Regions from separate parts of the Devosia sp. XK-2 genome, predicted to be linked through region 2. Evidence: predicted binding sites of a transcription regulator. Region 2 holds the regulator's gene; the other holds the start of a gene.
What was found. The regulator LexA, encoded in region 2, represses DNA repair genes until DNA is damaged. The targets are predictions, from matches to a motif close to TGTTCNNNNTGTGTTCNG.
Positions count from the first base shown of each region.

Region 1: the regulator LexA is predicted to act here: its motif matches at 5,291-5,308, upstream of recA (recombinase RecA).

Region 1 is NZ_CP146608.1:2,113,529-2,123,644, forward strand. Features, by position in the region: gene V8Z65_RS10355 (DMT family transporter) at 1-607, shown strand, start outside; gene V8Z65_RS10360 (hypothetical protein) at 613-1,194, opposite strand; gene alaS (alanine--tRNA ligase) at 1,318-3,957, opposite strand; gene recA (recombinase RecA) at 4,134-5,207, opposite strand; gene araD1 (AraD1 family protein) at 5,482-6,477, shown strand; gene V8Z65_RS10380 (aldo/keto reductase) at 6,626-7,645, shown strand; gene V8Z65_RS10385 (metalloregulator ArsR/SmtB family transcription factor) at 7,705-8,058, shown strand; gene V8Z65_RS10390 (SRPBCC domain-containing protein) at 8,069-8,560, shown strand; gene V8Z65_RS10395 (DUF2237 domain-containing protein) at 8,583-8,978, opposite strand; gene V8Z65_RS10400 (response regulator) at 9,036-10,116, opposite strand, start outside.
Region 2 is NZ_CP146608.1:1,640,943-1,651,058, forward strand. Features, by position in the region: gene V8Z65_RS07875 (ComEC/Rec2 family competence protein) at 1-1,405, shown strand, start outside; gene V8Z65_RS07880 (SMP-30/gluconolactonase/LRE family protein) at 1,416-2,291, opposite strand; gene V8Z65_RS07885 (2-dehydro-3-deoxy-6-phosphogalactonate aldolase) at 2,288-2,899, opposite strand; gene V8Z65_RS07890 (2-dehydro-3-deoxygalactonokinase) at 2,910-3,821, opposite strand; gene V8Z65_RS07895 (IlvD/Edd family dehydratase) at 4,111-5,919, shown strand; gene V8Z65_RS07900 (NUDIX domain-containing protein) at 6,057-6,464, opposite strand; gene V8Z65_RS07905 (nuclear transport factor 2 family protein) at 6,454-6,840, opposite strand; gene lexA (transcriptional repressor LexA) at 6,842-7,558, opposite strand; gene glp (gephyrin-like molybdotransferase Glp) at 7,686-8,888, opposite strand; gene moaC (cyclic pyranopterin monophosphate synthase MoaC) at 8,885-9,364, opposite strand; gene trpC (indole-3-glycerol phosphate synthase TrpC) at 9,364-10,116, opposite strand, start outside.

The DNA of each region.
Region 1 (10,116 bases), 470 kb from region 2:
CTATGCCATCGGCTTCACCACGCCCCTGTTCGTGACCCTGCTCTCGGTGCTGGTGCTGCGCGAATATGTGGCCCTGCATCGCTGGATATTACTGTTCATCAGCTTCATGGGCGTGGTCCTGGTGATCCGGCCGGGCCTGAAAGCGCTGGAAACCGGCCATTTCGTAATGATGGCCGGCGCCATGCTGGGGGCCGTGACAACCACCGTGCTGCGCCATGTGGCGCCCAAGGAAAGGCGCGTGAGCCTTGTGGGCCTGCAGGTGCTATATTCGGCGGCCGTCAATGCCGTGCTGATGGCGCCCAGTTTTGTGGTTCCCTCACCGGCGCAGCTCGGCGTCCTGCTCGGCATCGGCCTATTGGGGGGCATGGGCGGACTGCTGCTCATTCAGGCCAGCAAGCAGACCCCCGCCAATCTGATCGCCCCGGTGCAATATAGCCAATTGATCTGGGCCATTCTGTTCGGCGCGGTGTTCTTCGGGGAATATCCGGACTGGATCGCCATTGTGGGCATGGTGATCGTCGTGGGCGCCGGACTGCTCAACGTGCTGAGCGAACGTCCCCGCATCCGCTGGAAGCCGCGCATCTTCTTCTTCCGCATCGGGCAGTAGAACGCCTAATGCGTGGTGGTGTCCCAGTAATCCCACCGGCGCACAATGGCCGGCCCGTCGGTCACGCTCCGATGAATGACCAGTTTGGAATGCAGATGGGCATTGGACACGCGAGCGGTATGACCGCCCCCGATAACCTCCATGCGCCGCCGGTCCGGTCCGAAATAATCGGCCGTTTCGATATAAACGATATCGTGCTTGAGCTGGCTGACCAGCCTGTCCGTCAGTAGCTCCGAATTTTCCGGCAGGCACAGAATGTCGTCAAACCCCATTTCGATGTAGCGCAGGAACGTGTCCGCATCGCAATCCTGCGTGATCAGGATGATCGGGGCGAGCTTCACCCGGGGCGATGGGTAATGCCGCAACCGATGAAGGATATCGGTCTTTTCCGCATCCTCAGTGGCGAAATGGACGAGAAAGAACAGGTTGGAGACCACCCGTTTGCGCAATTCGGTCACATCGCGGTAATGCGCGAACAGGCCAAATCCAGTCGCTCGGGCGAAGCGCTCGAGGCTTCTCAACGGCGCGCCGGGCGGGCAACAGGCCACCGCCCCGCATTCGGACAGGATCGTTGATCGTCCGTTCATGTCCGTCGACCTCCCAATCGACGGAACGATACTAGCGCAGTGCAGCGGGCGCGAAAATGCAAAAAAGCCGTTCAGCATGGTGCCACGCTGAACGGCTTCGATAAAATTGCTAGGACGGGCGGACTAGATCAGTGCCCGGATCGCGGCAATGGCGTCATCAGCCTTGGAGCCGTCCGGCCCACCGCCCTGGGCCATGTCGGGACGGCCGCCGCCGCCCTGCCCGCCCAAAGCCGCCGTAGCCGACTTGATCAGCGTGCCGGCTGCATAGCGGCTGGTCAGGTCATCGGTAACGCCTATGGCCACCGTACCCTTGCCGTCCTCGCCCTTGAGCACCATGACCACCACGCCCGAGCCGACGCGTTTCTTTTCCGCATCCACGACCGACTTGATGTCCTTGGCGGCCACGCCCTCGACGACACGGCCGACAAAGGTCACACCATTGATGGTTTCGCTGGCATCGCCGCCGGCGCCGCCACCGCCCAGCGCCAGCTTCTGGCGAGCATCGGCCAGGGCCTTCTCCGCGTTTTTGAGCTGGTTCTGCAGGGCCTCGATGCGGTCGAGCACGTCATGCGTGCCCGAGCGCAACAGTCCGGCCGCCGAGGCCACAATATTGGTACTGGTATTGCCGCGATGGCGGGCCGCATTGCCCGTCAGCGCCTCGATGCGGCGCACCCCGGCGGCAACGGCACCCTCGGAGACGACCGAGACCAGGCCAATATCGCCCGTGCGGCGCACATGGGTGCCGCCACATAGTTCCACCGACCAACCAAGGCCATTGCCCGACGGTTCGCCCATGGACACCACGCGCACTTCATCACCGTATTTTTCGCCGAACAGCGCCCGAGCGCCCGATTCCTTGGCCTCATCGACACCCATCAGGCGCGTCTCGACCGGGCTGTTCTGGAGAATGATCGCATTGGCAATATCCTCCACCTCGGCCATTTCCTGCGGCGTCATCGGCTTGGTATGCACAAAGTCAAAGCGCAGGCGGTCGGCCGAAACCAGCGACCCTTTCTGGGCAACGTGATCGCCCAGCACCAGGCGCAGAGCCTCATGTAGCAAATGGGTGGCCGAGTGATTGGCACGGATCGCCGAGCGGCGCTCGTGATCAACGATCAATTCGACGGCCTGCCCGCGCTTGAGCGTACCCTCGGTGACCTTGACCTTATGGGCGAAGACGCCGTGATGCTTGCCGGTATCCAGCACCTGGGCGGCAAAACCTTCGCCCTTGATCACGCCACTATCGCCGACCTGGCCACCGCTTTCGCCATAAAAGGGGGTCTGATTGACCACCACAATGCCGTCCTGACCGGCAGCGATCGCGTCGACTTCGCTTCCCTCGATCAGAAGCGCCTTGACCTCGCCCTCGGCGACCTCGGTCTCATAGCCGAGAAATTCGGTGGGGCCGAGCTTGTCGGCCAGGCCATACCAGACCGTATCGGTAGCGGCCTCACCCGAACCGGCCCAATTCTTGCGCGCCTCGGCCTTCTGCTGGGCCATGGCGGCGTCGAACCCGGCCTGGTCGACCGAAATATTGCGCGACCGCAACGCATCTTGGGTCAGGTCGAGCGGGAAGCCATAGGTGTCATAGAGTTTAAACGCGGTAGCGCCATCGAGCACGGCTCCCTCGCCCAGATCGGCGGTCTCGGCCTCGAGAATCTGCAGGCCACGGCCCAGCGTCTTGAGGAAACGACCCTCTTCGAGGCGCACGGTCTCAGCGATCATGGCCTCGCCACGGCTGAGCTCAGGATAGGCCTGGCCCATTTCACGCACCAGTGTCGGCACCAACTTGTGGATCACCGGCTCATTGGCACCCAAAAGGGTCGCATGGCGCATGGCACGGCGCATGATGCGCCGCAGCACATAGCCGCGGCCCTCATTGGAGGGCAGAACGCCCTCGGCAATCAGGAAGCTCATGGAGCGCAAATGGTCGGCAATGACGCGCAGACTGCGATTGCCCGGACCGTCAATATCGGCATTGGTGGCATTGGCCGCAGCCCCGATCAGTGCCCTGAACAGATCGATGTCATAATTGTCGTGCACGCCCTGCATGACCGCAGCAATGCGCTCGAGCCCCATGCCGGTGTCGATCGAGGGACGCGGCAGGCCAGTGCGAGACCCATCGCCATGCTGCTCATATTGCATGAACACCAGGTTCCATATCTCGATCCAGCGATCGCCATCTTCCTCGGGCGAACCCGGAGGGCCGCCCCAGACCTTATCGCCGTGGTCGTAGAAAATTTCCGAGCAGGGACCGCAGGGGCCGGTGTCGCCCATCTGCCAGAAATTGGACTTGGCCCCGAGACGCACAATGCGGTCTTCGGACAGGCCAGCAATCTTTTTCCAAAGCTCGAGGGCCTCGTCATCGTCCTCGTAGACAGTGACCATGAGCCTGTCTCGAGGCAGCGCCCAATCCTTGGTGAGCAGGGTCCAGGCCAGTTCGATGGCGCGATCCTTGAAATAATCGCCGAAGGAGAAATTCCCCAACATTTCAAAGAAGGTGTGGTGGCGCGCAGTGAAACCGACATTGTCGAGATCGTTATGCTTACCCCCGGCGCGTACGCATTTCTGCGCCGTCGAGGCCGTTGAATAGGGACGCTTTTCGACCCCCGTAAAGACGTTCTTGAACTGCACCATGCCCGCATTGGTGAACATCAGCGTCGGATCGTTGCGCGGCACCAAAGGGCTGGAGGCGACAGGTTCGTGGCCGTTCCGTGTAAAGTAACCGACAAAGCTGGAACGAAGATCGTTTACGCTGGTCATGCAGAGGCTTTCTTGGGCGAGAATGCGAACGCATCCTTGGAAGAATTTTGAGGCTTTCTATCCCGCAGGACTTGGCCCTGTCCAGCATCGTGGCACCCCCAATCCCGCCTAAAAGGCAAGAAAAAGGCACCGGATAACCGGTGCCTCAAAGCAATGCATGGGATCGTCCGGACCGATCAATCCTCGCCGCTGTCGCTGTCGTCGCCGCCATCGACCAGAAGGACCTCGCCCAGCAACCCCGAACTCTCGCGCACACCCTGTTCGATCGTGGCAGCGATTTCGGGATTGTCCTTGAGGAACTGACGCGAATTCTCACGCCCCTGCCCCAGCCGCTGGCTGTCCCAGGAGAACCAGGCGCCGGACTTTTCGACAATGCCCGACTTGACGCCCAGATCGAGCAATTCGCCAGTCTTGGATATGCCCTCGCCATACATGATGTCGAATTCGACCTGACGGAACGGCGGCGCCAGCTTGTTCTTGACCACCTTGACGCGGGTCTGGTTGCCGACGATCTCCTCGCGATCCTTGATCGCGCCGATACGGCGGATATCGAGACGCACCGAGGCATAGAACTTCAGCGCATTGCCGCCGGTCGTGGTTTCGGGCGAACCATACATAACGCCGATCTTCATGCGTATCTGGTTGATGAAGATGACAAGGCACTTGGACTTGGAGATGGACGAGGTCAACTTGCGCATGGCCTGGCTCATCAAGCGCGCCTGCTGGCCGGGTAGGCTGTCGCCCATTTCACCTTCCAGTTCGGCGCGCGGCGTAAGCGCGGCAACCGAGTCGACCACCAGAACGTCAATGGCGCCCGACCGCACCAGCGTATCGGTGATCTCCAGGGCCTGTTCGCCGGCATCGGGCTGGGAGATCAGCAGATCATCGACATTGACGCCAAGCTTGCGCGCATAGACGGGGTCCAACGCATGCTCGGCATCGACGAAGGCGCAAATGCCACCCTTGCGCTGCGCTTCGGCAATGACGTGCAAAGCCAGCGTGGTTTTGCCCGAGCTTTCCGGCCCGAAAATTTCAACGATACGGCCCTTGGGCAGCCCGCCAATGCCGAGCGCGATGTCCAGGCCAAGCGAACCGGTCGAGATCGCCTCGACCTCAATGGCCGAGTTCTCACCCAGGCGCATGATCGAGCCCTTGCCGAAATTCCGCTCGATCTGGCTCAGCGCTGCGGCAAGAGCCTTATCCTTGTCCATCGATCCACCCTCAACGACGCGAAGCGGCGAAGCTGCCATAATGCTGTCTCCTTATTTCACGCTCCCGGGGCCCATGCAACGAGAGGTGATCAATGCCAGATGTCTTCAATTCGTGCTTTATTTGTTCTCATTTTGTTTCATTTTCGTCAAGAGACAAAATGAGAACAAAACATCCAGCAGCAAAGGACCGCACCGCCGTGCAGATAGAGCGATTCTGTTTGACCGTCAGCCCGGGCAGAAAAGTATGATTTTTGACTGGACAGTTGCCCACCGGAACAGTTTTATGCCGCCAACGCCAAACCGGGGACCACTCATGCATCTGATCCAGTACTATGACGACAAGGGGAATCGCGCCGTCGGCGTGACGCATAATGGCGAGACCCGCCGGGTCAAGGGCGTCGCCAGCGTCTATGAACTGGTTCAGGGCGCCTTTGCGGCCACGGGCGGCCTGCCCGCCGCCATCGAGACCCGCGGGCTCGACGAAAGCATCGACCGGCAGGCCCTGGCACACGAAGGCCGGCTGCTGGCCCCGATCGATCATCCCGATCCGGCCCATCTGCATGTGACAGGCACGGGCCTGACCCATCTCGGCTCCGCCGCCACGCGCGACGCCATGCACAAGGCCAATGGCGAGAAGCCGGCTGGCGAATTGACCGACAGCATGAAGATGTTCCGCATGGGGCTGGAAAACGGCAAGCCGGCGCCCGGCGAAAAGGGCGTGCAGCCGGAATGGTTCTATAAGGGCAATGGCCATATCGTGGTCAATCCAGGCAGCGCCATCCCCTCCCCCTCCTTCGCGCTGGATGCGGGCGAGGAACCCGAAATCGCCGGTATCTACGTCATCGATCCCGAAGGCCGGCCGCGTCGCCTCGGCTTTGCCCTGGGCAATGAGTTTTCCGACCATGTGACCGAGCGGATCAACTATCTCTATCTGGCACATTCCAAGCTGCGCGCCTGCTCGTTCGGTCCCGAACTGCGCATCGGCGACTTGCCCCGCCATATCGAGGGCATGTCGCGCATTCTGCGCAATGGCGAGGTTCTGTGGGAAAAGCCTTTCCTCTCGGGCGAGGACAATATGAGCCACACCATAGCCAATCTCGAATATCACCACTTCAAATATGACCTGTTCTGCCAGCCGGGCGACGTGCATGTGCATATGTTCGGCACGGCAACGCTGAGCTTTGCCGACGGCATTTCCACCAAGCCCGACGATGTCTTCGAGATCGAGGAAAGCCAGTTCGGCCTGCCGCTGCGCAATCCTGTGCGCGTGGAAGAGGAAAAGCCGGTGGTGATTGCCGGGCTCTACTAGTTCCGCCCCATCCTGCCGAGGGTTTTATCGCCGGGCTCGTCCCGGCGATTTCTTTTTTGGGGCATGGACGCCGGCCGCACATGCCGCCCCGTCTTTACTCGCCTCAACTAACATGTCAGTTATGCCCCCGCTCTGACGGAGGATGGACATGAGTGCGCATAGCTTCGAAAAACGCCGTATCGCCCAGACCGAGCTGGAGGTCACGACCTTGGGACTGGGTGGGGCGAGCCTGGCGGGCATTTTTTCAGCCGTGCCGGCCGAGCAGGCCCGCGCCACCGTCAACCATGCGCTCGAAATCGGCATCAACTATGTCGATACGGCTCCCCAATATGGCCTGGGTCGTTCGGAACATCTGGTGGGCGATGTGGTGCGCGAGGCCAATCCGCGCCCGATCATCTCCACCAAAGTGGGGCGCCGCCTCACACCGGTCGATCCCATCATCCAGGACAAGGGCAACTGGATTGATCCGCTGCCTTTCGATCAGGTCTATGACTATTCCTATGACGGCATCATGCGCTCGCATGCCGACAGCCTGCAGCGGCTGGGCCTTGAAAAGGTGGACATTCTCTATGTCCACGATATTGGCGTGGCCACCCACGGCGTAGAGGGCAATAAGCCGCTCTGGGACCAGCTTGCCTCGGGCGGCTACGAGGCCCTGCGCGAATTGCGTGACGGTGGCACGGTCAAAGCCATCGGGCTTGGCGTCAATGAATGGGAAGTCTGCATGGACGCCTTCGCCCTTGGCGATTGGGACGTCTTCCTGCTGGCTGGCCGCTACACGCTGCTTGAACAGACGGCGCTTGCGCCCTTTATGACCACCTGCATCGAGCGCAAAGCCTCGGTCGTGGTCGGCGGCCCCTTCAATTCCGGCATTCTGGTTGGGGGCGACAAGTTCAACTATGCCAAGGCGCCCGACGAAATCGTGCAGCGGGTACGCGCTATTGAAGCGGTGTGCAAATCCTTCAACGTGCCCCTGCCCGCCGCTGCTCTGCAGTTCCCGCTGACCCATCCGGCGGTCTGCAATGTGCTGCCCGGTCCGCGCTCGCCGGCGGAGCTGGACGGGATCATGGACTGGTGGACCATCCGCATTCCCGATGCGCTCTGGTCGACCCTTGCCCAGGAGGGCCTTTTGGCACCCGGAACGCCGGTGCCCGGCGGCACGGCTTGACGCGACAACAATATCGGCCATATGAATAACTATATGGTTTTGTAACTGGATCGTTGTGAATGATCGACACTGCACGTCTCGACGCCACTTTTCATGCCCTGTCCGACCCCACGCGCCGGGCCATCCTGGCGCGATTGGCCGCGGAAGGCGATGTGACAGTTATGGACCTGGCCGAGCCATTCGCCATGAGCCAGCCGGCCATTTCCAAGCATCTCAAGGTGCTGGAAAAGGCGGGGCTGGTGTCCCGCGGCCGCGACGCCCAGCGACGACCGGTGCATCTGGAAGCCCAGCCCCTGGCCGAGGCCACCGGCTGGCTGATCGAATACCGCCAATATTGGCAGGCCCAGTTTGGCCGGCTCGACGATCTGCTGGCCGAGTTGCAGCGCCTGGAGACAACAGCAGGTAAGAATTAGGAGGCAAGTGATGCAGTTTGGTGACCCGCTCTCGGTGACCACGCCGAGCGATACACAGATCGTTATCGAGCGGGGCTTCGTCGCGCCGCCACACCTGGTCTATGCCTGCTATACCCAGCCCAGCCTTATTCGCCGCTGGCTCACCGGCCCGGATGGCTGGACCATGCCGGTCTGCATCTATGATGCGCGTAGCGGCGGCACCTATCGCTTCGAATGGCACGGGCCGGGTGGCGAGGGCTTTCTGGCCGTCTCCGGCGAAATCAATCAGATCGATGCGATCCGCTACATTGACAGCCAGGAAGAGTTTGACGGCGGCGTCATGGGCCCCGCCTACCGCGCCGAACTCGCTTTTTCTCTGGAAGGACAGGGCACCAAACTGGTCAACACCTTGACCTATACCTCCCTCGCCCATCGCGACATGGCCACATCGACCGGCATGGCCGAGGGTATGGAAATGAGCTTCAAGAGCCTGGATCGGCTGCTGGCCAAGGAACAAGGCTGAACCGGCGCCCGGCGCGGATTCATCAATTCAGGTCTAGGGCGTAAGCCTTTAGAAATTCGAACGGAATCAAGTCCAGGACGCGCTGGTTCGTCGCGCGCAGATAGACGCGCGGTGCCTTACCGGCATTATGTGCCTGCGCCCAGCGATTGGCGACCAGACACCAGCGATTGCCCGCCGCGAGGCCCGGAAAGCTGAACTCCGGCCGCGGCGTCGAGAGATCGTTTCCAACGCTCTGGGAATAGGCCAGGAACTCGTCCGTCGCCGCTATGCAGACCAGATGCACCGCTCTGCCGTCGGGGCCGGCGAAGCAATGGCCATTGCGGAAATAGCCGGTCAACGGATCGTGCGAGCACGGCTGCAATGGCTCGCCCAGCACATTGAACTCGACCGGGTCTTCGATACGGACATTCACAATCATGCTCCCAGCGTGCCGAACCTTTGGCTAAGGATCCGCGCGTGACGCTTGGTTGTGGGCCTAGCTGTCGCCCTTGTCCATCCGCCGCAGCACTTCCTTGACCTTGGAATTGATCTGGTCGAGCGAATAGGGCTTGGGCAGGAAATCGACGCTCTGGTCGTCCTCGATGTCGCGGCGCACACTTTCCTCGGCATAGCCGGACACGAAGATTATCTTGAGCCTGGGCATCTTGTCACGAATGACCTTGAGCATGGTCGGCCCATCCATTTCCGGCATGACGACGTCGGAAATGATGAGATCGACTATATAATCCAGGTCCTCGAGCACTTCGATCGCTTCTTCGCCCCCATCGGCCTCGAAGACTTCATAGCCAGTGGCGCGCAGGGCGCGGGCGGAGAAGGCGCGCACGCTTTCCTCGTCCTCGACCAGAAGGATACGCTCGTGACCGGTGAGGTCTTTCGCCGGCGCGGCCGCCGCAGCCGCCTTGGCAGCGGCCTCCTCGGCGGTGGGCACATAGCGCGGCAGGAAAATCTTGAAGGTCGTGCCGACGCCGACGGTCGAGACCGGGTAGATAAAACCTTCGGTCTGCTTGACGATGCCATAGACCGTGGAGAGGCCGAGGCCCGTTCCCTTGCCCAATTCCTTGGTGGTGAAGAAGGGCTCGAAAATCTTGGCCAGAACCTCCGGGCTCATCCCGGTGCCGGTATCCTCGACATCGATCAGCACATAGTCCGCCGGCACCATGCCCTCGAACTTCATGGTCGCCGCTTCCGCCTCGGTTACATTGGACGTTCGCAGGGTGATCGAGCCGCCATTGGGCATGGCGTCGCGCGCATTGACCACCAGGTTGATGATCACCTGTTCGAGCTGCACCACATCGGCGCGGACCGGCCAGATATTGCGGCCATGCTCGACCGTGAGATTGTTTTTCTCCCCGATCATGCGCTTCAAAAGCACCGTCAGATCATCGACGATCAGCGGCAGTTCGAGCACTTGCGGGCGCAGCGTTTGCCGGCGCGAAAAGGCCAGAAGCTGGCGGGTTAGGCCGGCAGCGCGATTGGCGTTCTGCTTGATCTGCATCAGCTCGTTGAAGGACGGATCGCCCGGCTTGTGCTTGAGGAGCAGTAGGTCCGAGAAGCCG
Region 2 (10,116 bases):
TGATCACATCGGCGACCGCGTAGATGCCACGCTGAATGGCCAAACCGCCGCCATCGGCAAGGCCATGGTAGTGGGCGATCAGGCCGATATCGCTAATGGGACCCGCGAGATCATGGCCGCCTCGGGTCTGGCGCATATCTATTCGATCTCTGGCCTGCACCTCTCGATTGTTGCCGGCGGCATATTCTGGCTCTTGCGGCTTGCCCTGGCCTCGGTCCCGGCTTTGGTGGCCTGGCCAGTTAAGCAGATTGCAGCACTGGTCGGCATCGTCGCGGCATTTCTATACCTCCTCCTGGCCGGCGGTCTCGACAATGTCCCAGCATTCCGGTCGACGCTCATGCTGGTGCTGATATTCGGCGCCGTCTTGGCCGGACGACAGGCGCTGACCATGCGCAATGTCGCGATCGCAGCGATCGTGATCATCCTGATCGACCCGGCCAGCGTCTTCCGGCCCAGTTTCCAGCTCTCTTTCGCCGCCGTCGTCGGACTGATTGGCATCTACGAAATGCCGCGCCCGCATCCGCCTGCTCGATCAGGCCGGCTGGCCCGCATTGGTGGCGTCATACTCGCTACAGCCTGGACCAGCCTGATCGCCGGCCTGGCCACTCTTTTGTTCTCGGCCTATCATTTTCAGCAGACCGCGCCGCTGGGTGTTCTGGGCAATGTGCTCGCCTTGCCCTTTGTCAGCCTGGTCATCATGCCATTCGGGGTGCTGTCCGTGCTGGCCATGCCCTTGGGCCTGGAAGCGCCATGCCTGCAAGCCATGGGTTGGGGCATAGACCGTATGGTTGATATCGCCGAACTGGTCGCGGGCTGGAGTTTGGGCTGGACCGGTAACCCCTTGCTTGCGCAATGGACGCTTATTGCTGGTCTCGTGGCCTTGGCCTGGTTCGCGTTTCTCGACGGCCGGTGGCGCTTGCTTGGTCCTGTTTTGGCGCTTCCCGTCGTTCTGTCGCTCGGCCTGGAGCAGCGGCCGGATATCCTCATCGCCGACAGCACCCAGGCCATCGCCATGCGCGATGGGGATGGTATGGCCTTGGTGGCCGGGCGGCTCGGCAGCTTCGCGGTCGACGTCTGGAGCGACCATTTTCAAACCGCGATAGCCGCCCAGCACCCTTTGGCCCGATGCGACAGCCTGGGCTGTGTCGTTGCCGAAGAACGCTTTAGCGTCGCCATTGTGCGCAATGCTTCGGCCTTTGCAGAGGATTGCGGCCGGCATGATCTGCTGATTGCCCGCATATACCCGCCGCAATATTGCTTCGCGGCTGGCGCTGTCATCGGCCCGCGGCAGCTTGCAGACGGTGGCGTACACTGGCTGACCTGGGACGAGGGGGCAGGGCAGTTCGACATTCGCCCGGCCATTTCCTCACTGGCGCGGCCATGGCGTCTGGCGCGGCGGCCATAGACCCCCGCCGCTACAGCACAATTGGATATTCTGGTTGCCCCGCCACATCCACATCGATGTAGAAGACGCCTCCGGCAACTTTTTCGGCCGCGAGCTGTTCGGCAGACATCGTCTTGTTTGCGGTGGTCAGGAAGAGGCGCTTGAGGTCCTTGCCGCCGAAAGCAGGGCAGGTGACCTGGCTCACCGGCACCTCGACGATACGGTCAATGGATCCGTCTGGCGCGTAGCGGATCACGCAGGAGCCTCCCCAACGCGCATTCCAAAGATAGCCCTGGCTATCGACCACAGCGCCGTCGGGATAGCCGCGATGGCCTGAAACATCGGCAAACAGCTCCCATTCACCAATGGGCATGCCGGTATCAGGATCGGTCGTGCATTTGAGGATTTTCTTGTCCGGCGTATCGGTCCAATAGGCTGTCCGTCCGTCAGGCGAAAAACAGGTCGCGTTGGGTATCGCCACATCGGCGAGAATGCGCGTCAGCTTTCCCGCGCGATAATGATAGACCGCGCCTTGCTTGGGACCTTCGTCCTTGACCATCGTCCCGATCCAGAAGGCGCCCGAAGGATGAACACGGCTGTCATTGGTGCGGTTGGCCGGAATGTCATGCTCGATATCCACCAGGTGGACGATCTCGCCACTCTCGAGATCGAAACGCTTCAAGCCGGTTTCACTGGCCAGAACCAATGTGGTCTCATCGACGATGGCCGCCGCTGCGACGATCTCGTCGAAATGCCACTGATTCTCAACCACGCCATCGGCGCTGGCGGCGAACAGAACGCGATTGTTGATGTCGAACCAGAACAATTGCTGGCGCGCCGCGTGCCAGAAGGGGCCTTCACCTAAGGCGCATTGGCTATCGATCAATAGCTTTGCCGTATCGGTCATTGTGCCATCCCCTTGTCATAGGCCGCGACAGCCACCCGCGCACGTTCGCTGACGGCGTCAACACCCATCCCGGGTTTGAAGATATAGGTGCCCAGGCCAAAGCCCGCACAGCCCACGGCAAAGAAGTCCGAGAAATTGTCCGGATTTGCCCCGCCCACGGCGTAGAGCGGTAAATCGGGCGGCAAGACAGCTTTCATCGCCTTGATGCCCTTGGCGCCAAGAACCTCTGCGGGGAAGAATTTCAAACCGGTCGCGCCGGCGCGGATGGCGGCAAAAGCGTCGGTCGGGGAAAACACGCCGGGATAGGACTTAAGCCCCAGTCCCACGGTCTCGGCAATCACCGCCACATTGGTGTCGGGCGAAACAATAAATGTGCCACCAGCCCCCGCAACGGCCCGCACATCCTCTGGCGTCAGTACGGTACCGGCGCCGATCTCGGCGCGATCGTCCAACGCCTTGGCGGCCCGGCTGATGCTATCGACGGCGTTCGGCGAATTGAGCGGCACCTCAATCAGGGTGATACCCGCCTCCACCAGCGCGGTGCAGACAGGTACGGCCTCGTCCGGCGTGATACCGCGCAGAATGGCAATGATATGACGATGAGACACGAACAAATCCTCAGGAAATCGAAGCGCGGGCGGCCTTGAGGCCTGCCAGCACAACTTCAGTGGAATCGACGAGACGGCCGGAAGCGCCGGCCATGTTCAACACGCGCATATAGAGCGCACAAAGGGCACCCGAGCCGATGAGCGGTACCGGATCGGCGCCGATCTGGTTACGGTTCGCGGCAATTTCGGTACCGATAAGCAGGCCGGAAAGGTAGCCCGCGCACCAGTCGGGCGTCTTTCCCGAAAGCAGCGATGCCGCGCGAATCTTGAACAACTGACCCAAAAGGCCTGCGGGATTGTCTAGACCATCTCGCGCGCCTTCGACAAAGCCCTCATCCTGGGCGGGGCCATCCAGCGGTCCATTCATTGAATGCCGCAGCACCGAATGGCTCTTGAGCAGTTCGAACATTTCGCCGGTCATCGCGGTAGAAAAACTCACGATGCGCGTGCCCTCAAGCCGGGCCCACTTGGAATGGGTGCCTGGCATGCAGACCAATCCCGAATAGGCGGAAGACAGGCTCGCCAGTCCAAGCAATTGGGTTTCTTCCCCGCGCATGACGTTCTCGCCGCCTTGCGTCTGGCAAACGCCCGGCAGTATCGAAACGCGAATATTTCCATCGGGCATGGCGGGGTGCACCGCACCTGCTCCAAGAGCGCCGAGATCGGTCGGCGTTTCAAGATAGGGCGCCTCCAGCCAACCTTGCCGGGCACCCGCCATGCCGCAAATGACAACCTCAAGGGGTGCATCAGGCAGCGGCAACTGCCCAAGCACTTCTGTCAGAGCCCAGGGAAACTGTTCGCGCGTCAGCTTCCCCATACCCTTCTCGGAGCTGGCCGAGGCCTCGACAGTGCCATTCGGTCCGAGGCCCCAGGCACGCAGATTGGATGTGCCCCAATCCACCCCAACCCATGCTATTGCCATACTCTCCATCCCCCTGGCCCCGAACAACGCGGCGCGACCCTAAAGCGACCGGCCGGTTCTGGCCAGTTTGTTTCTACCCGGCGCAGCTCAATAGCGAACCATATGCACCATTGTCACGCGCTTGGCATCAGCACGTCTGGCGGCCGGATTTCGACCTTCTAGGACAAGTCCTGGCCGATTTGTATGATTTTTTGCGTCGACCCCATTCACAGCGCGCATTCGCGTGATAGAACGATCTCACCAAGGCCCTCACATCCGCGTCCCGGCGGACTAGCAAGGAACAGGCAAGATGACTGCAGACAATGGCGCCACCGGCGGCCGCAAGCTCCGTTCGCGCGCGTGGTTTGACAATCCCGACAATCCCGACATGACCGCGCTCTATCTTGAGCGCTATATGAATTATGGTGTGTCGCGCGAGGAACTGCAGTCTGGTAAGCCGATCATTGGCATCGCTCAGACCGGTTCCGATCTCAGCCCTTGCAATCGCCACCATATGGTGCTGGCCGAGCGGGTGCGCGAAGGCATTCGCGAGGCCGGCGGCATCGCCATTGAATTTCCGGTGCATCCGATCCAGGAAACGGGCAAGCGGCCCACTGCCGGTCTTGATCGCAACTTGGCCTATCTCGGACTTGTCGAGGTGCTTTATGGCTATCCGCTCGACGGCGTGGTGCTGACCATTGGCTGCGACAAGACTACCCCCGCCATGCTGATGGGTGCCGCCACGGTCAATATTCCGGCTATCGCGCTTTCCGTTGGTCCCATGCTTAACGGCTGGCACAAGGGCGAGCGCACCGGTTCGGGCACCATTGTCTGGAAGGCTAGGCAGATGCTGGCGGCCGGGGAAATCGACTATCCCAAATTCATTGAGCTCGTTGCGTCCTCGGCACCGTCCACGGGCTATTGCAACACCATGGGCACAGCTTCGACGATGAATTCGCTGGCCGAGGCCCTGGGCATGCAATTGCCGGGCTCAGCGGCCATTCCCGCGCCCTACCGCGACCGCCAGGAAATGGCCTATCGTACCGGCAAGCGCGCCGTGGAAATGGTGCATGAGGATCTCAAGCCCTCGGACATCCTGACCAAGGAGAATTTCCTCAACGCCATCGTCGTCAATTCGGCAATTGGCGGCTCGACCAATGCGCCGATCCATATCAACGCCATCGCCAAGCACATTGGTGTCGATCTCAAGATCGACGAATGGCAGCAACATGGCCATAAGGTCCCGTTGCTGGTCAATTTGCAGCCGGCCGGCGAATATCTAGGCGAAGACTACTACCACGCCGGTGGTGTGCCGGCCGTCGTCAACGAGCTGATGACGCAGGGCCTGATCCACGAGAACGCGCCGACGGTAAACGGCAAGACCATTGGCGAAAACTGCCGAACCACCGTCATCGAGGACGACAAGGTCATCCGGCACTTCAACGACCCGCTCAAAGCCGAGGCCGGGTTCCTGGTGCTGCGCGGCAACCTGTTCGACAATGCGATCATGAAGACCAGCGTTATCAGCCCCGAATTCAAGGAACGATATCTGTCCGATCCGGCGCATCCCAATATGTTCGAGGGTAAGGCGGTGGTCTTTGACGGCCCCGAGGACTACCACCATCGCATTGATGACCCGGCGCTCGACATCGACGAGCACACGCTGCTGTTCATGCGTGGCGCTGGGCCTGTAGGCTATCCGGGCGCAGCGGAAGTGGTGAACATGCGTCCGCCTGCTTATCTCATCAAGAAGGGTGTTTCCTCGCTCGCTTGCATTGGCGACGGTCGTCAGTCCGGCACATCGGGCTCGCCCTCGATTCTCAACGCGTCCCCCGAAGCCGCCGCCGGAGGCAATCTCGCTATTCTCAAGACGGGCGACCGGGTGCGCATCGATCTCAACAAGGGCGAAGCGAATATCCTGATCTCCAATGAGGAAATCGCGAGCCGCCGCGCTGCGCTCGAGGCCGATGGCGGCTACAAATTCCCCAGGCACCAGACGCCCTGGCAGGAAATCCAGCGCGGGCTCGTGGGCCAGTTGGGCGATGGCGCCATCCTCAAACCGGCCGAGAAATACCAGCGTATTGCCCAGACTGAGGGCGTGCCGCGCGACAATCACTAGGTTAATTCACCGCGAGCGAACTATCGGGCCCGTCGCCTTGAGGGGAGGGGCGATAGCGGGGCGTCAATCTGAATGTAAAATGCTATAGGTGCCCCGCACGAAACTACCAAAGGTCCGCCGCCTTGGCGGACCTTTTCTCATGGCTGGCGGGCACGGATCTCATTGAGCGCGCGCCTATAGATCTCGTGCCAATCCGGACCAGGACCATCCCTCAGCGGCCACCAGCGAAAAGCGAAGCGATGTCCGCCGTCGTCGGCGCAGAAAAACGCGAAGTGATCGGGCTGGGGCGGCACATCGACCGGCACGAAATGCCAGAGCTGCCCATCCGCAATATTCAGGCTCGACCAACTCACGCCGCTTCCAACGGTGCCAACCAAACCGGCCTCTTCAGCCAGTTCCCGAAGCGCGCCGTCTACTACGCGCTCGCCTGGCTCAAGCGTCCCCTTGACGAGCTGACAGCCAGCCAGCGGGTGTTTGAAAGCCAATATCTCGAGACTGTCCCTCGGCCCTCTCAGCACATAGGGGCAAACCTTTTCAACCAGCATCGACGGGCTCGGCGCTCAGATGCTCATGCACGACCTTCCAGCCATCAGGCTCCAGCCGCAAAACGCTCGTGCCTCGTCCGCCGCCCTGCGTCAGCTTCCCGTCAACAAGGCCGCGCCAGCCGAACCGATATAGACAGGCCGCCGAGCCATCGCCCTGGCAGAGCCAGCTAAGGTCTTCAATCCAGTAGAATTCATCGGCAATGCGCCGCCAGGTCTTCTCAAAGGCCCGACGCGCCGCATCAACACCGCAATGCGACCCTGAACTGAACCAGAACACGACGTCCTTCGACAGCATCGGCAGCAGGGCATCGAAGCGATGCTCGTTGATCACCTCGCCATAGAAGGCCATTGCGGCCTGTGGCGAGGTGAAACCCATCTCAATACTTCCGCATCAGGCCCACAAGCCGGCCCTGCACCTTGACCCGGTCCGGCGGGAAAATGCGGGTTTCATAGGCCGGATTGGCGGCTTCCAGCGCCACCGTATCGCCCTTGCGGCGTAGGCGCTTTAGGGTCGCTTCTTCGTCATCGACCAATGCGACAATGATCTCGCCGGTTGACGCATGTTCCTGCTTCTTGATGAGCACGGTATCGCCATCGAAAATGCCGGCCTCGATCATGGAATCACCACGCACTTCAAGGGCATAGTGCTCGCCGGCGCCCAGCATCTCGGGTGGCACAGCGATCGTATGGGAGTGGGTCTGAATGGCCTCGATGGGTGTACCGGCCGCGATGCGGCCCATGACCGGAATGGATACTGGACGGGCGTAATCGTCTGATCCACCAGGGTTATTTCGGGGCGGCGAGGCGACCTTGCCCAGATTGCCCTCTATAACGGAGGGCTCGAAGCGTGCCTTGCGCCCACCCAGCGACGGGTTCATGGAATCTGGGAGCTTGACCACTTCCAGCGCCCGGGCCCGGTTGGGCAGGCGGCGGATGAAGCCGCGCTCTTCAAGCGCCGTGATCAGCCGGTGGATGCCAGATTTCGATGCGAGATCAAGGGCATCCTTCATCTCGTCAAAGCTCGGGGGAATGCCGCTCTCCTTCATCCTTTCGTGGATGAACATCAGCAGCTCGTGTTGTTTGCGTGTCAGCATTGGCCCCACAACCCCAGAATCGGAACATAGACGGAACGACCATACATGTTCCATTTATGTTCTGCAATAGCTCCGGCCGGAGGCCAGGACCCCGTTAATGAAGGGGTTCTGAACAAACTGACAGGAATCAGAAGGCGTCGATGGGGAGGGCCTCGACCAGGGCGCCGGCCGGTCGCCCGGGATCCAGCTCGGGCTGCACGATCAGGAGGTCCGCGGCCGCAAGAGACGATGTGTGTCCACTATCGGTCTGGCTGATGGGTTCCGCCATGGGACCGTACTCTCTCTGCAGCAGCCGGGCGCGCATGAAGTGGCGGCGGGCCGTATTCGGGGGTGTGGCGGCGGCCAACGGCAAATGCCAGGTCAGGGGGGCCGGTGCGCCAAGCCAGGCGCGCAGGGCAGGCTTTATGAAGACAAGGGCGGTCACCATGGCCGAAACCGGATTGCCGGGCAGGCCGAAGACCAGAGTTTTGCCGCTCGTACCGAACATCAGCGGCTTGCCCGGCCGCATATTGATGCGCCAGAAGTCGAGGGTAACGCCCAGCTCCTTGAGCACATCCTGGACGAGATCATGCTCGCCCACCGAAGCGCCACCCGTCGTAATCAGGACATCGGGCTCTTCCGCAAAGGCTTTCGACAGCCGTTCGCGCAAAGACGCTGCGTCGTCCGGAATGATGCCATGATCGCGGATGGTGCTGGCATAGGGCGCCAGCATGGCGGTGAGGCCAAAACTGTTGGAGGCCACGATCTGGTCCGGGCCGAGCGGGTTGCCGGGCAAGACCAGTTCGTCGCCAGTCGCCATCAGCGCGATGCGCGGCCGCCTGGCCGCCACGAGTTCAGCTTTGTTGGCCGCCGCAGCGACAGCGATCTGCATCGGCGTCAGGCATGTTCCTGGGCCAATCAGCACCTGACCCGTCGCAAAATCGTTACCCTTCGGACGAATGCTGTGACCAAGCCGGGCAGGGGCCGTGAACCGGACCTTTTCGCCTTCCCGGACGGCTTCTTCCTGCATGATGACCGTATCCGCGCCCGGCGGAACCGGCGCACCGGTGAAAATGCGGACAGCCTGTCTGTGGCCGACCGATCCCGGAAAACCGGCGCCGGCCTGTGACGTACCGATGACGTCGAGCCAAATATCCTCCGCAACGTCCGCTGCCCTCATGGCATAGCCGTCCATGGCGCTGGCGTCGAAAGGGGGCTGGTCGTGATCGGCAATGACGGGGGCGTAAAGGACCCGCCCAGCGGCCGCGCTCAATGTGACGATTTCACCGGCGGGGGCAGGCACTCGCGCCAGAATGGCCTTCAAGGCCTCGTCGACCGGCAAGAGGCTCATGGCGTCCGCACAAAGTCGCCGGACTTGCCGCCGGATTTTTCGACAAGGCAGAGATCGGAGATGACCATGGCCCGGTCGATGGCCTTGGCCATGTCATAGAGCGTTAGGGCGGCAGTCGAAGCGGCGGTCAACGCCTCCATCTCTACCCCGGTCTGGCCGGTCGTCTCGGCGGCCGCCCGAATGCGGATGCTGGTCTCGCTGTCGGCCTCGATATCGACGCTGACCTTGGTCAGCGGGATCGGATGGCAAAGCGGGATCAATTCGGCAGTTTTCTTGGCGGCCATGATGCCGGCAATGCGGGCCACGGCCAGCGCGTCGCCTTTTTTGAGGCCACCACCAAGAATGGCGGCAATGGTCCCGGCCTCGCCGCTCAATATGGCCTGCGCCACGGCGCGGCGTCGCGTAACCGCCTTGTCACCAATATCAACAATATGGGCCTCGCCCTTTTCGTTGAGATGGGTGAGCCCCTTGCTCATCAGCGCACCGTTTCCGGCGCGCCCATGAGGAGCGCTCGGGTGGCCGCGACGACATCGTCCTGGCGCATCAAGCTCTCGCCCACAAGGAATGTGCCGACATTGCAACGCTCATCGAGCATTTTGACATGCTCATGGGTAACAATGCCGCTTTCGCTGACCAGCAGCACATCAGACGGCACGCCGGCGGCCAGATTGACCGTGGTTTCCAGCGTGGTTTCGAAGGTGCGCAGGTTGCGATTGTTGACACCGATGAATTTCGCTCCCAGCGCCAATGCACGGTCGAGTTCAAGCTGGTCATGCACTTCCACCAGCGCGTCCATGCCCCACTCCTCGGCGGCATCGAGCAGGTAGCGCGCCACGTCATCGCCCACGGCAGCCAGGATGACCAGAATGCAGTCGGCGCCCCAGGAGCGAGCCTCGGCCACCTGATAGGTTTCGAACAGGAAGTCCTTGCGCAGGACCGGCAGGCGTGTCGCGGCTCTCGCCTCGATCAGATAGCTCGGTGAGCCCTGAAAACTCGGACGATCGGTGAGCACCGAGAGACAGGCCGCGCCCGCCAGCTCATAGGCGCGGGCAATTTCGGCCGGATTGAAGTCGGCCCGGATCAGTCCCTTTGAGGGGCTGGCCTTCTTCACCTCCGCGATCAGGGCGTAGTCGCCCTGGGCACGCTTGGCCTTGATGGCCTTGAGGAAACCCCGCGGCGCGGGCTGGTCATGCGCTTCGGCAACCACCTCCGCCCAGGGGCGCATGCT